DNA from 3 places in the Pradoshia sp. D12 genome. Region 1 is predicted to be linked to each of the others. Evidence: riboswitches for the same ligand, from Rfam matches in the RefSeq annotation. Region 1 holds a riboswitch; each other region holds the start of a gene.
What was found. Region 1 has a riboswitch for S-adenosylmethionine ahead of metK (methionine adenosyltransferase). Riboswitches for the same ligand answer to the same signal wherever they lie in the genome.
Positions count from the first base shown of each region.

Region 2: it holds a riboswitch for S-adenosylmethionine, as region 1 does, so the genes downstream of both, F7984_RS16520 (O-acetylhomoserine aminocarboxypropyltransferase/cysteine synthase family protein) here and metK (methionine adenosyltransferase) in region 1, are expected to answer to the same signal.
Region 3: it holds a riboswitch for S-adenosylmethionine, as region 1 does, so the genes downstream of both, F7984_RS10760 (bifunctional homocysteine S-methyltransferase/methylenetetrahydrofolate reductase) here and metK (methionine adenosyltransferase) in region 1, are expected to answer to the same signal.

Region 1 covers NZ_CP044545.1:3,266,283-3,271,689, reverse strand. Annotated here, with positions in the region: gene F7984_RS15675 (ABC transporter substrate-binding protein) at 1-391, opposite strand, end outside; gene F7984_RS15670 (alpha/beta hydrolase family protein) at 537-1,367, shown strand; gene F7984_RS15665 (DUF2584 domain-containing protein) at 1,386-1,628, shown strand; gene pckA (phosphoenolpyruvate carboxykinase (ATP)) at 1,765-3,354, opposite strand; SAM riboswitch class I at 3,733-3,861, shown strand; gene metK (methionine adenosyltransferase) at 3,995-5,194, shown strand; gene asnB (asparagine synthase (glutamine-hydrolyzing)) at 5,392-5,407, shown strand, end outside.
Region 2 covers NZ_CP044545.1:3,413,596-3,419,002, forward strand. Annotated here, with positions in the region: gene F7984_RS16520 (O-acetylhomoserine aminocarboxypropyltransferase/cysteine synthase family protein) at 1-785, opposite strand, end outside; SAM riboswitch class I at 873-981, opposite strand; gene F7984_RS16525 (thioredoxin family protein) at 1,259-1,540, opposite strand; gene F7984_RS16530 (toprim domain-containing protein) at 1,515-1,910, opposite strand; gene gcvH (glycine cleavage system protein GcvH) at 2,081-2,464, opposite strand; gene F7984_RS16540 (arsenate reductase family protein) at 2,537-2,890, opposite strand; gene F7984_RS16545 (acyl-CoA dehydrogenase family protein) at 3,033-4,817, opposite strand; gene F7984_RS16550 (acetyl-CoA C-acetyltransferase) at 4,884-5,407, opposite strand, start outside.
Region 3 covers NZ_CP044545.1:2,260,948-2,266,354, forward strand. Annotated here, with positions in the region: gene metH (methionine synthase) at 1-1,622, opposite strand, end outside; gene F7984_RS10760 (bifunctional homocysteine S-methyltransferase/methylenetetrahydrofolate reductase) at 1,619-3,478, opposite strand; SAM riboswitch class I at 3,573-3,674, opposite strand; gene F7984_RS10765 (class I SAM-dependent methyltransferase) at 3,799-4,395, shown strand; gene F7984_RS19100 (hypothetical protein) at 4,604-4,762, opposite strand; gene F7984_RS10770 (hypothetical protein) at 5,329-5,407, opposite strand, start outside.

The DNA of each region.
Region 1 (5,407 bases):
GAAATGTACTGCCCTTTAGCATGTTCCAGTTAAATTCCTCTATTTTTTCTCTGGATACAAGAAAAGTTCCATCTGTTTGAGTTAATTGGGCAAAATTAATAACAGGATCTCTTGAATTTTGTCCATGAACATAAATAGAAGTTTCTGAGCCAACAAGCACGATATCAGCTCCGCCTGATAGTAGAGCAGTCATTGTCTTATCACCGCCCCATGCAGTCTGCAGGTCTACATCAAGCCCTTCGTCCTTAAAAAATCCTTTGGCCAGGGCGACATATTCAGGTGCATAAAAAATAGAGCGTGTGACTTCTGCTACTTTGACTTTTGTCAATTCTTCAGTCGACTTATTTTCTTTACAGGCCGATAAACTAAAGATGAGCAGAATGGACAGCATACAGAAGAAGCGGGTTTTAAGATAATATTTCAAGGGAATTTCCTCCTTAGTAGGCAGTATGTATGCCAAAGTGTAGTTAATCGTATTGTATGTGTGGTATATATTTGTGTGAATGCCTATAGAACTTTGTAAAGGAGCCCGGATTATGGATGAAGTAAAATCATCGCTAGGTAGTATCGTAGATAGAAGTCGATATCCATCGCCACATCCGGATATAAATCTATATATTGTCACGTATTTATCGAATGGGTTAAGGGTTAAGGGGCTATTAGCTGAGCCAAAAAAAAATGATGAAATAATGGACGGATTTTTATATTTACGCGGAGGCATTAAAAATGTTGGGAAGGTCCGTCCAGGGCGTATCATTCAATTCGCAAGTCAGGGGTTTGTTGTTTTTGCCCCCTTTTATCGTGGCAACCAGGGTGGAGAAGGAGAGGAAGATTTTGCAGGAGAAGATCGTTGGGATGCTATTGCAGGTTTTGAACTTTTAAAGCAACATCCCAAGGTTAATCCAAAAAAGGTCCATATTTTTGGATTTTCTCGAGGCGGGATTATGGCCTTGTGGACAGCTATATACTGCCAGGACGCTGCTTCACTTGTCACGTGGGGGGGAGTTTCCGATATGGTTCTGACCTACATAGAGAGAATTGATTTAAGAAGAATGCTGAAAAGGGTCATTGGAGGTACGCCAAACAAGGTGCCGGATGAATATAAAGCCCGTACACCCTTGTATGAAATTGAAAAAATACCATGTAATGTTCTAATTATTCATGGCGAGAAGGATAAGAACGTTTCGGTTGAACATGCCAATCTATTAAGAAACAGACTGCAGGATCTCGGCAAGAGCGTCGATGTGTGGTACCTTAAGGACTATACACATTATCTACCTCCTAGAATAAATCGGCAAATCGTCACGGATTTAACGAAATGGATGAAAGAAGCCGCTTCAAATGATACCATTGAAATAAATAAATGAAGCAGGGGAGTGAGAGAATTGGGTATGCCAATGGAATTGAATACTCTTATAGTGACAAAGGCTAATGAAAAAAGGGTTGAGGAAAATCTATTCGTCCTAAAAAAAGAAGGATACCGCCTATATCCAATTGAAATTCCGATTGATATCCGAAAAACTCTGGATGGAGAATCGAGAGGAACGGCACGGATAAAAAAAGTGGAATGGGAAAATAACTGCACAACCATTACATATGAGTTGATTTCTTTAAATTCCAGTAACTAAATTGAATAGAAACTAAAGAAAACAAACCTTCATCCAGAATTACATTGGGCGGTGGGTTTGTTTTTAAATTTAGACAAATAAAATAGTGCCTCAGGAAAGCCATTTCTTTTTGGCTTCCTAAGACACCGCTAGTTCTTTAAAAGGTAATTGGTCCACCTTTAGTTTCAATTTCAGAACTGATATTTTTAAATTCCTTGAAATTTTCTCTGAATTTATGTGCAAGCTCATTCGCCTTTTCATAATAGGCTTCAGAATCTTTCCACGTTTTCTGAGGCTGTAAAACTTCATCAGGTACTCCAGGTACGTGTAAAGGAATTGCTAAGCCGAATATTCTGTCTTGTACCGTTTCGATATTGGCCAGTTCTCCTTCTAATGCAGCTTGAATCATCAAACGTGTATAAGAAAGCTTCATGCGGCTGCCTGTCCCATATTCTCCTCCAGTCCAACCGGTGTTAACCAGATATACCTGAACTTGATGCTCCTCGATATTTTTGCCAAGCATCTCAGCATATTTTGTTGGATGTAATGGTAAGAACGGTGAACCGAAGCAGGTAGAAAACGTTGCCTGTGGTGAAGTAATTCCGAGTTCAGTTCCTGCCAATTTACTCGTATAACCGCTTAGGAAATGATACATTGCCTGTTCTTTTGTTAACTTGCTGATTGGAGGCAGAACGCCAAAAGCATCAGCAGTTAAAAAGATGATTGTATTGGGATGGCCCGCTATACTAGGTGTGACGATGTTCTGCATGGCTTCGATAGGGTAAGCAGCCCGAGTATTTTCAGTTAACATTCCATTATCATAGTCAGCAATTCTTGTATCTTCATCTACAACCACATTCTCAAGTACAGAACCAAAGCGTATGGCATTAAAAATTTGAGGCTCTTTTTCCTGTGTGAGATTGATGCATTTTGCGTAACAGCCGCCTTCAATATTAAATACACCATCAGGAGACCAGCCATGTTCGTCATCACCTATAAGGCGGCGATTTGGATCGGCTGATAAAGTAGTCTTTCCAGTGCCGGATAGGCCAAAGAAAAGAGCTACATCTCCCTCGAAACCTACATTTGCTGAACAATGCATAGAAAACACATTATTCTCAGGCAACAGGTAATTCATGATTGAAAAAATGGATTTTTTCATTTCACCTGCATACTCAGTGCCTCCAATTAAGACGACTTTTTTCTCAAAGGAAATGATGATAAACGTCTCAGATTGTGTACCGTCCACAAGAGGGTTTGCTTTAAAACCTGGTGCTGAGATAATAGTAAACTCAGGGGAATGATTTTCAAGCTCTTCTTTAGTGGGGCGGATAAACAGCTGATGTACAAATAAATTGTGCCAGGCATATTCATTGATTACTTGAATAGGAAGGCGGTAGTCTGTTGCAGCTCCAGCAAACCCATTAAATACAAATAATTCATCTCGTTTTTCGAGGTAATCGATAACTTTATCATATAATTTAGAGAATGCGTCTTCAGATATTGCTTGATTGACGCTTCCCCAGGCTATTTTATCTTTAGTGGCAGCTTCCTCTACAATATATTTATCCTTTGGAGATCTGCCGGTATATTTTCCTGTTTCAGCCTTAATAGCTCCAGTAGATGTGAGGATACCCTCTTTTCTCGTTAATACTTTTTCAACTAGTTGTGGCACTGAAAGCTGAATGTGAATATTATCATGAGTAAGTAATTGTTTCAATTCGTTGGAAACTCCTACACTGTTCATAAGGTATCATCCTTTTCCAAAATTTTGGTAAGTATATTATATGGAAAATAGTATAACACATTTAATTGATTTATCCATACTAATTGTGTTAATTTTCAAAAATATGTTTTAATATAGTATATAAGGATAATTATTATTGTTTCCATTGGTAAAAGAATAGGGATATTATTCAATATTCACGGATAAATAACAAAGTATATTTATTTGAATATTCGTAAATTAATTATATCAATATTATAATTTAAATGCGAATTTTAAGTTCTGACTGTACTTCTATTAGGAAAAGGATGAAGCTAAAGGTTTATCTTAACAATATATTCCTGTTTATTTATTGACAGAAAATGATGGATAAGATATTATATACATTTGATATGGATACTCTTATCAAGACTCGGTGGAGAGACGAGCTCTATGAAGCCGGGGCAACCTGCAGTTTGATTCCTTTTAATGGAAATCACGCAAAGGTGCTAACTTGATGCAAGGTTATAATGCCTTGAACGATGAGAGTGAAAGGCAGATTTCTGAGACTCAGACCTTTCCTCTTTTCTTTATAAAGGGGAAGGGTCTTTTTTCGTATAATCAGGAGATAATTAAAGATAATGAGTAGCCATAAACAGGGAAACTGAAGGAGGAAATATACATGTCTAATAAGAGACATTTGTTTACATCAGAATCTGTAACAGAAGGTCATCCGGATAAAATTTGCGATCAGGTTTCTGATGCCATTTTGGATGAAATATTAGCAAAGGATCCAAATGCAAGGGTAGCCTGCGAAACATCTGTTACCACTGGATTAGTTTTAGTAGCGGGAGAAATCACTACTTCTACGTATGTGGATATTCCAAAAATTGTCCGTGACACAATCAAAGGGATTGGTTATACACGTGCAAAATATGGTTTCGATGCAGAAACATGCGCTGTCTTAACCTCTATTGATGAACAATCTGCAGATATCGCCCAAGGTGTAGACCAAGCTTTGGAATCAAGAGAAGGCACGATGTCAGATGAAGAGATTGAAGCAATTGGGGCGGGAGATCAGGGTCTAATGTTCGGTTTTGCCTGCAACGAAACAGAAGAATTAATGCCTCTTCCTATTTCTCTTGCTCACCAATTATCTAGAAAGCTGGCTGAGGTTCGTAAACAAGAAGTTCTTCCATACTTGCGCCCTGATGGAAAAACACAAGTCACAGTGGAATATGATGAAAATAAAAATCCGGTAAGAATTGATACCATCGTAATCTCTACTCAGCATGACGCGGAAACAACACTGGATCAAATTAAGAAAGACTTAAAAGAACAAGTAATTAAACCGGTTGTTCCTGCTCACCTTATTGATGAACAAACTAAATATTTTATTAACCCAACGGGCCGTTTTGTTATTGGAGGTCCACAAGGGGATGCAGGCTTGACTGGCCGTAAAATCATTGTTGACACGTATGGTGGATACGCACGTCACGGTGGTGGAGCATTCTCTGGTAAAGATGCTACAAAAGTAGACCGTTCTGCTGCCTATGCAGCCAGATATGTAGCTAAAAATATTGTAGCAGCAGGTCTTGCAGATAAAGCAGAAGTTCAGCTGGCTTACGCGATTGGTGTGGCTCAGCCAGTATCTATATCCATTGATACGTTCGGTACAGGTAAAATTGAAGAGGAAAAATTAATTGAATTAGTACGTGCTAACTTTGATCTGCGCCCTGCAGGAATCATAAAAATGCTTGATTTAAGACGTCCGATTTATAAACAAACAGCAGCTTACGGACATTTTGGACGTAATGATTTAGATCTTCCTTGGGAGAAAACGGATAAAGTAGAAGTACTGCGTACGGAAGCTAAAATCTAAGATAAACAGCATAAACATTTCAAGAAAGAGGGATAAACCCTCTTTCTTTTTTTGTCTAAATATGGTAATATTAGGAAACTATGAAATCGGGTATAATGGATCGTATTTTGTCGGGACCCTAGCTCATATCTAAAATCTAATTCTTTGATATTTTTAAATGAAAAACAGTCGAAAGTAAAGGTAGTGAGTGAATAATAATGTGTGGATTTGTAG
Region 2 (5,407 bases), 150 kb from region 1:
ATAAATGCTGCTGCACCAATTGCTTCACTGTAAATCAGATCATGATAGCTTGGATCGGGTTCAGTAAAGCCCGGAAATTTAGATGAATTCCAGTCAAACTTCCCTCCATCGACTATGACCCCGCCTAATGTGGTTCCATTTCCAAGCAGCCATTTCGTAGCTGAGTGTACGACGATATCCGCTCCAAACTCAATCGGACGGGATAAATAAGGAGTTGCAAATGTATTATCAATGATTAACGGAATTCCAGCTTCATGAGCAATTTCCGCCACCCGTTCAATATCAAGAACCTGCAGGCTTGGATTTCCAATCGTTTCTCCAAAAATAGCTTTGGTCTTTGATGTAATCGCTTCTCTAAAATTTTCAGTGTCACTTGGATCCACGAACCTTACGTTAATACCATACTTAGGGAGAGTATTGGCAAATAAATTGTAGGTTCCGCCGTATAGAGTGGACGCAGAGATAATTTCATCACCTGCTCCCGCAATATTTAGGATTGAGAGTGTTATAGCTGCAGCACCACTTGATACCGCTAAAGCTCCAATGCCACCTTCTAATTCTGCTATACGTTCTTCGAATACACTTGAAGTTGGATTATGGATTCTAGTATAAATATAGCCAGTCTCAGCTAATCCAAATAAATCCGCAGCATGATCTGTGTCTTTAAATAAATAAGCATTCGTCTGGTAAATCGGCACGCTTCTCGCTCCAGTTACCGAATCCTGCTGCAATCCTCCGTGTATACCTACTGTTTCAAACCGATACTTCTTTTCTTCATTTGCCATTCTACATCTCTCCATTTCATTTTAAGTAGAGAAGTGAGTAAATGAAAAAACCTCTTCACATAAGAAGAGGCAGGCATTTTCCATCTCTCCTTATCTCCCGGATTTATTTGTATCCGCAGGAATTGGCACCGTGTATTATAAAAATACCGGTTGCCGGGCTTCAACGGGCCAGTCCCTCCACCTCTCTTGATAAGAACCAAGTATTAAGTTGTTAAAACTATAGCATATGGAAAAATATGAGTCAATTGATTATTCAGAATTTTCGAATTAAATAACGAGGAGCTTCTTTTACTATAATAAATGCCTCCAGTTAGCCACTTAACAATCGTCTAATCGGTTGAGATTACAGGCTATTATAGAGAATTCTACAAATCAATTAAAACTTCTGACATAGACAGCGTAAAATAGAAACAGCACCTTTAAAAGATTCTAGTTAAATATTCATCGACATATTTCCTGAGAAATAACTGCTCTTATTCTGTAATTCTCTTTAATTGATCAACAAGATAGGGAACTGAGTGGAAGGCATAGATTTTCTCGATTAGCTGGTTATCCTTGATTAAAATGAGGCATGGTACACTTTGAATTTGATATTCTTCTGCAAGTTCCTTAGCATAGTTAAGATTGACTTTTTCCAAAGAGGCATTTGGGAGGACTTCCTTTGCAATATCAAGCATTTTACCTGCTAATTGACATGTTCCGCAAAGAGGAGTAAAAGTATAGATCGCTTTATTTATCGTGGTTTGATTGTTCATTTTTCATTACATCCTTCATTTGTTTTAAAAATTCGGCTTTTACATCTATATTGGCTGCCAAAAGAACCGTTGCTAAATGATATCTTGGCGCATTAGCAACTTCACGGTATGTACGATCAATATATATGTGAGATGCATTTGGCATTTCTCGTCTTAACTGTTTTCTCAGCTTTTCTCCGGATTCATCTGCATCAGCCAAAATATACACGTCTCTCTGTTCAAGTTCGTCTACTAATTCATCCATTTTCGATAGACTGATGGTTCCATTTGTACATCTTATATCGACAGATTCGTTAAGTACAGATTGTATTTTTTGGCGGTCGGTAGAACCTTCCACAATAATTACTTTCTCACTTTGAGCATCCTGCATGATTGATCACCTTTTATTAGGAGAGTACGTTCTATGTGATTGGACAATTGCCTTCGTCTTTTTCATTATATGTATCTTACCCTAACATAGTGGAAAGTAACAATTGATCTAAAAACATAATAAAAAGGAAAGAAGCTGACGAATGACCCCAAACTTCTCCCCTCTATTGACTACTCTTCTTTAGTCGCTGTTTCGTATTGGCCAGCATCCATTAATTCATCATATTCGCTGATTTCGGATGGTTCAACAACTACCATCCATGCTTTTTCATATGGAGATTCATTAACATATTCTGGACTATCCGCTAATTCTTCATTTACTTCAACAACTGTCCCACTGATTGGCGCATACAATTCAGATACTGTCTTAACTGATTCTACACTGCCAAACGGTTCATTACGGGTCAATTGATCACCTATTTCCGGTAGTTCCACAAATACGATGTCTCCCAATTCTTTTTGAGCAAAATCAGTTATTCCAATTCGAATCTTACCATCCTCTTGTTTAACCCATTCATGCTCAGCTGTATAACGTAATCCCGCTGGAATGCTCATGATTTAATCCCCCCAAAATGTATGTATGGTTCCTATTTATCATGACATCAAACTGGTTATTTGACAATTGTTTCATGCCCAGATTTTCTGGTAATTTACCTCTTTGAATCCTACTGTTACTTTTTCTCCATCAAATGCGATTGGGCGCTTGATTAGCATCCCGTCTGATGCAAGCAAGGTAAGAATTTCATCTTCAGACATATCCTTCACTTTATCTTTTAACCCAAGTTCTCTGTATTTCATCCCACTTGTGTTAAAAAATTTCTGAAGAGACAATTCACTTTTTTGATAAATTATTTCTAGCTCTTCTTTCGATGGAGGATTTTGCGCTATATCAACTTCTTGATAGGATATTCCCTTTTCATCAAACCATTTCTTTGCTTTTCTGCATGTCCCGCATTTAGGATACCAGTAAAATGTAATCATCGTTTTATCACCTCAATTGAAGCATACCACATTTTTTCATCTATCTTAAACGGATATACTTCTGCTCTAGAAAAGGTAACAGGTCTAACATAGCAGGAAAAGAAAAAGCCTGGTTTTCACCAGGCCTCCATAGTATAAAGGATTAAACAGTGTAACGCTCAGCATCAACTAACTTTTCTGAAGCTTCACGTTTAAGTGCGATTACATTGATTGGTGTGAAACGTGTGAATTTACGTAAAGCTGATGTCATCATACGTAATGTATCACCAGTTTCTGTTGCCACTAATGTTTCTTTAGCATGCTTCTCGATTTCGCCAAATGCTTCCTGGCAGAAGATTTGAGTATAAAGAAGTTTTTGTTTGTTCTTTTCTAAGCCATCTTTTTTGATTGCTTTTTCTGTACGAAGAACAACTGATTCCATCGCATAAACGAAAGAAGCAATATCCGCAATATTAACAAGAATTTCTTGTTCTTTTTCCAGCTCAGTACCATATTTTTGCGCAGCCAATCCTGCAATCATAATACCAATTTTCTTAGCATTTTTCACAAGATGTTTTTCTTGATCAAGTGGCTCTGTACCTGGCTCTTCAGGCATTAGCATCATGAGTCCTTCAGAAAGTTCCTGTGCTTTTTGTAATAACGGCAATTCACCTTTTAAAGCTTTTTTCAGGAATGTACCTGGTACAAGCAGACGGTTAATTTCGTTTGTTCCTTCAAATATACGGTTAATACGAGAATCACGGTACATTCTTTCAATTTCATACTCAGCCATAAATCCATAGCCTCCATGAAGCTGAACCGCTTCATCCACAACATAATCTAAAACCTCGGAAGCAAAGAACTTATTTAAGGAGCATTCGATTGCATATTCAGCAATTGATTTTGCTACTTCTTTCCCATCTTTTACTTCTTCATCACTTAGGCGGCTCATTCTTTCCTCGAATAAACCAACTGTCCTATAGACGGAACTTTCAGCTGCGTATATTTTGGAAGCCATTGTAGAGAGCTTTTCTTTTGTTAAATTAAATGAAGAGATTGGTGTTTTAAACTGTTGGCGTTGATTAGCATACGTAGCAGCTAATTCAAATCCTCGTTTGGAAGCACCAACAGCTCCTACTCCCAATTTATAACGACCGATATTCAAAATGTTAAAGGCAATTACATGACCTCTTCCTGCTTCTCCCAATAGGTTCTCAACAGGTACTTCTGCATCCTCAAGAATTAATGTTCTAGTTGAAGAGCTCTTAATCCCCATTTTCTTTTCTTCCGGTCCAGTAGACACACCTGGATACTCTCTTTCTACGATAAATGCAGAGAATTTGTCACCGTCGATTTTTGCATATACGACAAATACATCAGCAAAGCCTGCATTTGTAATCCATTGTTTTTCACCATTTAAGACATAGTGAGTTCCTGCTTCATTCAATTTTGCTGTTGTCTTTGCGCCAAGTGCATCAGAGCCTGAGCTTGGTTCTGTTAAGGCATAGGCTGCTAGCTTTTCCCCGGTAGCCAATAATGGAAGGTACTTTTGTTTTTGTTCTTCGTTACCAAACAAAACGATTGGCAAGGAACCAATACCAACATGTGCTCCATGAGAAATAGAGAAGCCTCCTGCACGGGATAGTCTTTCTGAAATAAGGGCGGAACTAACTTTATCCAAGCCTAATCCACCGTATTCCTCCGGTACATCTGCGCCCAATAGACCCAGTTCTCCAGCTTGTTTCAATAGTTTTACAGAACGGTCAAACTCATGATCCTCTAAATATTCCACCTGAGGCAATACTTCATTTACTAAATAATCCTCAGTCGTTTTTGCAATCATTTTATGCTCATCTGTATAGTCCTCAGGTGTAAACATATTCTCTGCTTCAATATCCTCAATTAAAAACGCTCCGCCTTTTAACACTTCTTCTGTTTGATTAGCCATTTTTCTTCCCCCTTATTTAGAGATGACTGGGCTCTCGTTGCCAATCATCTCATCGCTTATAACTTTTTATGCTAATAATTCAAATACTCCAGCCGCGCCCATTCCTCCGCCAATACACATCGTTACGACTCCAAATTGCTCATTTCGTCGTTTCATCTCGTGAAGGAGACTCAAGGTTAATTTAGCTCCAGTACACCCAAGTGGATGTCCTAATGCAATGGCACCGCCATTTACATTCACCCTCTCCTCATCCAATCCAAGTTGACGAATTACCTGAATGGATTGGGAAGCAAACGCTTCATTCAATTCGAATAATCCAATATCAGATAAACTTAATCCTGCCAGCTTAAGAGCTTTTGGAATTGCTTCTACCGGACCGATTCCCATAAGTTCCGGCGGCACTCCTGCGACTGCAAAAGAACGAAATTTTAAAAGTGGCTTGAAGCCATCCGCCTCGGCTTTTTCCCGATCCATCAGTAATACCGCTGCTGCTCCATCACTGGTTTGTGAAGCATTCCCGGCTGTTACTGTTCCTGTGAGTGAAAATGCAGGCCTCAGTCTAGCAAGCACTTCCGTTGTTGTCCCTTCTC
Region 3 (5,407 bases), 1.0 Mb from region 1:
TTACTGATGCCTAAAATCGTTAATGTTCTCGGAAGCTCTTTTTTAATGGCCGCCAGTCCCTTTACCGTTTCCGCAGCTCCTTCCCGGTATTGTTCATCACCAGTACCAACCGGAAAAACAAGCGGATCAAAGATAATATCCTCCGGTACGATTCCATACTTTTCTGTTAACAGTTGATACGATCTCTGGGCAACCTCCAGTTTTCGTTCTTCTGTTACGGCCATCCCTTTTTCATCAATTGTTCCAACAACCAAGGCTGCACCATACTCTTTTGCCAATGGAACAATTTTCTCAAAGCGTTCTTCCCCATCCTCTAAATTTATCGAATTAATGATTGCTTTACCCTGAGAATGGCGGAGTGCTTTTTCGATGACCATTTCATCGGTTGAATCGATAACAAAAGGCACCTTTATTTTTTTAGCCGCTTCTTTCATGAATTCTTCCATATCAGACACTTCATCGCTATCTGGATCAGCTAGGCACACATCTATTACATGGGCTCCTTTTTTGACTTGCTGTCTAGCAATCTCGGAAGCTTCTTCAAATTTCCTGTCCTTAATCAGATTCTTAAACTTTCTGGATCCAATCACATTTGTCCGTTCACCTACAAATAAAGGTCTCATTGAACCATCATAGATTAAGGCATCAATACCAGAGACAGCATGATTACCCTGTTTGCCATTAATTTGCCTCGCTTCAATTCCGGTAACCGCTTCTTTAATAGCTCGAATATGATCAGGAGTCGTTCCGCAGCAGCCGCCAACAAGATTAATCCAACCTTTTTCGGCAAATTGCTTGATCTTCTTGCTTAGTGAAGATGGCGATTCATTATATTGGCCATTTTCATCCGGTAATCCTGCATTAGGATAACAGCTTACTGCTGCAGTGCTTAATTCAGATAAAGACCTGATATGATCAGCCATGAACTCGGGACCAGTTGCGCAATTTAGCCCGATAGCAAGAGGATTCATATGCTCGCACGATATATAAAAAGCTTCAATGGTTTGACCGGCTAGAGTAGTTCCCATTGGTTCAATTGTTCCTGAGATAATCAATGGTACTTCTCTGCCTAAAGATGAGAATGCTCTTTGCATTCCAATATAAGCTGCTTTCACATTTAATAAATCCTGCGATGTTTCCAAGAGTAGCAAATCAACTCCCCCATCAAGCAGGCCCTTCGTTTGCTCTTCATATGAATCTAACAATTGTTCAAAAGTGGCTCCGCCTGTTACGGATAAGGTTTTGGTCGTAGGTCCCATTGAGCCTGCGACAAAGCGAGGGCTGTCAGGACTGTCAAATTGTTCAGCTGCTTTTCGAGCCAATTGAGCTGATTCTTTATTCAGCTGATATGCCAGGTGACCAAGATTATATTCATCCAGTACAATGGGTGTTGCCCCGAATGTATTTGTTTCAATAATATCCGCCCCTGCTGCCAAGTACTCTTCGTGAATCGATTGGATTACATCCGGGCGGGTTAGCGTTAAATACTCATTACACCCATCGTATTGTTCCCCGCCAAAATCATCCTCTGTTAATTGATGCGCCTGAATCATGGTTCCCATTGCTCCATCTAGAATTACTATTCTTTCAGCCAATAACTCTTTCAATTTATCTGTTCTCATGATAGATGCACTTCCTTATTTACAACTGATTTCTGTTCTTTGATGTACCGAACCAAATGCCCGCTTAATTCATATTTCATAAATGGTGTAATAATATAGATTCCGTTAAATAATTCACTTGCCGCGTCCACTAATTCTTTTGAAATGGCAAAGCTTTCGCGAGCACAGGCTTCCTTATCCGCTCCGGCTCTTTCCATCGCCTCTCTAACATGAACCGGTAATGAAATACCCGGTACTTCATTATGTAAAAACTCTGCATTCCGGTGACTCGTTAAAGGCATAATGCCAATAAAAATCGGCTTTGTTATATGCCTGGTTGCCGCGTATACTTCCTCTAATTTTTCAACACTAAACACGGGCTGGGTTAAGAAGTAATCAGCTCCAGCCTGAATTTTCTTTTCCATTCGCTGTACGGCTTTATCTATGTACTTTACATTTGGATTAAAGGCAGCTGCGATATCGAAATTCGCCCGGCTCCCCAACGATTTTCCAGAATAGGAGCGCCCCTCATTCAATTGCTTAATCAATGAAATCAAATCCATGGAAGAAAGATCATATACGGAAGTCGCACCCGGAAAATCACCGATTTTTGAAGGATCCCCTGTCACCACCAACACCTCTGATAATCCAAGGGAATGCATGCCCATTAAATGAGACTGCAAGCCAATCAGATTGTGATCCCGGCAAGTTAAGTGAACAAGAGGCACCGTATTTAATTTTGATTGTAAAATAGAAGCTACCGCAAGATTGGATATTCTCGGTGATGCCAATGAATTATCCGCGAGTGTAATCGCATCGGCACCCGAGTCTAATAAGTAGCGACTTCCTATTAAAAATTCCTCCAGGCCGAACGTCTTTGGCGGGTCCAGCTCAACTATAACCGTCGTTTGTTTTTTTGCCTTACCTGAAATTGTATCTGGACCTTTTCGTTTATATTGAATGATTTCATATGATATAGGCTGATGCTTCGGCTTGGCTACAAAATCTTTCACCTTTACAGGATGAAGATCTTCGATTCCTTTACGAATGGCCTGAATATGGGCAGGAGTTGTACCACAACATCCACCTAACAGCCGGACCCCCTGCTTCACAAGCTGCCTTGAACTATTAATGAAATAATCCGCTTCTGTCGAATAGACATATCTTCCATCTGATAAATCAGGTAAGCTGGCGTTTGGATACGCCGCATAATAGGTATCTTCCAATAAAGGTACTTCTTCGTATGAGCGAATCATATGATAAGGACCCATCCGACAATTGATGCCCACCACATCAGCGCCTGTTTTTTTCATAAGAGAAAACGCCTCACTGACATGCATACCATTTTGCAAAAGGCCTGTTTCATGCAGAGAAATATTCGCAATAAGAGGAAGATCACTCATTTTTCTAGCCGACTCTATTACCGTTAATAATTCGTCTAAATCATAATAGGTTTCAAGTAAAATTCCATCCGGATTTTCTTCCAATAAAGCGGTCAGCTGTTCATCGAAATATCCCTTAATTTCAGTTAGTGTTAATTCTGACTTCCTAAAGCTCCGCAAGCCGCCAATCGTGCCGATGATGAATGTGTTTGGATCAGCCGCATCTTTCGCTATTTTCATTCCGGCTCTATTAATTTGAGAAACTTCCCTTTCGAGACCATAGCGCTTTAATTTATGAAAATTTGCGCCGAATGTATTCGATTGAATCACATCAGCACCAGCCTCAATATAACTTCTATGCATCTTTTTGATCTGATTGGGGTTTGTCAAATTAAGCTCTTCAAAGCAACTATCAATTCCAAATGAATATAAAAGTGTTCCACTCGCCCCATCTGCGACTAGAATTTTTTCATTTAACGTTTCCAGTAGTTTCACTGTCTTTCCCCCTAATTAGTTGGTTAATGTCTCTGATGAGGAAAACAGACTAATAGAAAAGAGCTTTCATCATGAAAGCCCTCTTTCCTAAGGTCTCTCATCTCTCAAGCATTGCTTGCTGGATTTAGCACCTTGGATTACCATCCAGGTTGCTGAGATTTCAACGGGCCAGTCCCTCCATCTCTCTAGATAAGAATATGAAATTATATATTTACTTAATTTACTATAAATTTTCAGTTATTTCAATCTATTTTGATAATTAATCCAAAAGAGTTAACGATTTAGTATTTTGGGTATGTATGGGGTAGGAGTGATGTTAGATGAAGGAAATAATAACGAATCAGTTTAAAAATCCAACTGGTGTCCTCGGAAAGATTGCAGGTAAAATAATGGCCTATGAAAATGAGGAATTATACGAATGGACATTTGATCAATTGACTATTACCCCAAATGACACACTGCTAGAAGTTGGTTTTGGCCCAGGTGAAGGAATGCACATGCTTTTTGAGAAGTACCCTACCATCCAAATAGATGGTGTCGATCCATCAGAAGAAATGGTGAAAAATGCGAGCAAACGAAATCAAGAACAACTCAACCGCAATCAGCTTCGTTTGTTTAATGGAACTGTTCTCGGGATTCCCAATCCAATGGTGTACGATAAAATATTTAGTGTAAATAGCTATCCATTATGGGAAGATCAAGAGGCTTGTATTCAAAAAATACATTCTTTATTAAAAGAAAATGGAAAACTGACTATAACCGTGCAGCCAAGGCAGGAAGAAGCAACCGAAGAACAGGCTCATGCCTTTGCCGAAGAGATTAGAGAGGTGCTAACTAATACAGGCTTTAACTCTATTAAGGTTCAAACGAAACCACTCAAACCGTGCTTATCTATAAATGTCACAGCCATCAAATAGCCCTTTTTATGAATATTAGAAATTCCACTCAAGCTTAGACACTCTTTCTATCTGACCCTTTTCAACCTATAAAAACCATAAGCTCCTCCATCAGTTTTGATTGAATTTCTATTATTTAGGGTATATTATAAACATATACACATATATTAAAAAACCAGAGAGCTGGATACTCCCTGGTACAACTACTAGCGAGTGGTATGCAAATAGTTTAGTTCTTAGAGGAACCACCCTTATGCTTTGGTCGGCGCGGGGTGGTTTTTCGTTTGCCCTTTAGCTGAAGATTGGCGAATCGCGTGGCGATGCCGGCAGCAAGGGTCGTAAAAAAGATCATTGCTACATCTTTTGCCAGAGCTATTAGAAAATCCATAAGTATATCACCTCCCTTCTCCTTTATATAAGGAAAAGAAGGTGCATACCACCCGCACCAAGTAGTTGCATGAAAATTATACCATATATGTTATTGATAACATAATGACTCTGGTTGTCTTTTTTAGGTGATTGAAAATTCCTATCCCTTGCTAATGGATCTCTTTTATTTGCTCTCTGTTCACAAGTATTGTTGCTGATGACTTAAAGAGAGACAGCTTTTTTATTGTCGCAATTATTCAACTAATGCCCCATGTTTTTCTCCCTATTAAATTGATTTTTATCAATTCCTTATTCTTATGTAAAACTCTTTTTCGTTATCCTGAACCTTTACTGCCATAAGAAGTTCAACACAAAAAGGCATTCAACGATTATCACTTAATATTACCTTAATTAAAAATTATACTTTCTCTTCTTCAGCTATCCCAACATAACATCGTTAACCGATATTGCGGTTTTACCGCTACGTCTATTTCACACTGAAGTAACTAACTTTGGCTGCTGCATTAAGCGAAATGGGAACCCTATAAGAAAAGGAGCAGCCTAAGCAACCCCTTTTAAATAACATCAATAATTTCCCTTGTTCACAGGCCTAATAAGCACTCCTAATTTAACTATTAGTTTAAACACCCAATAAAAGAAAAAG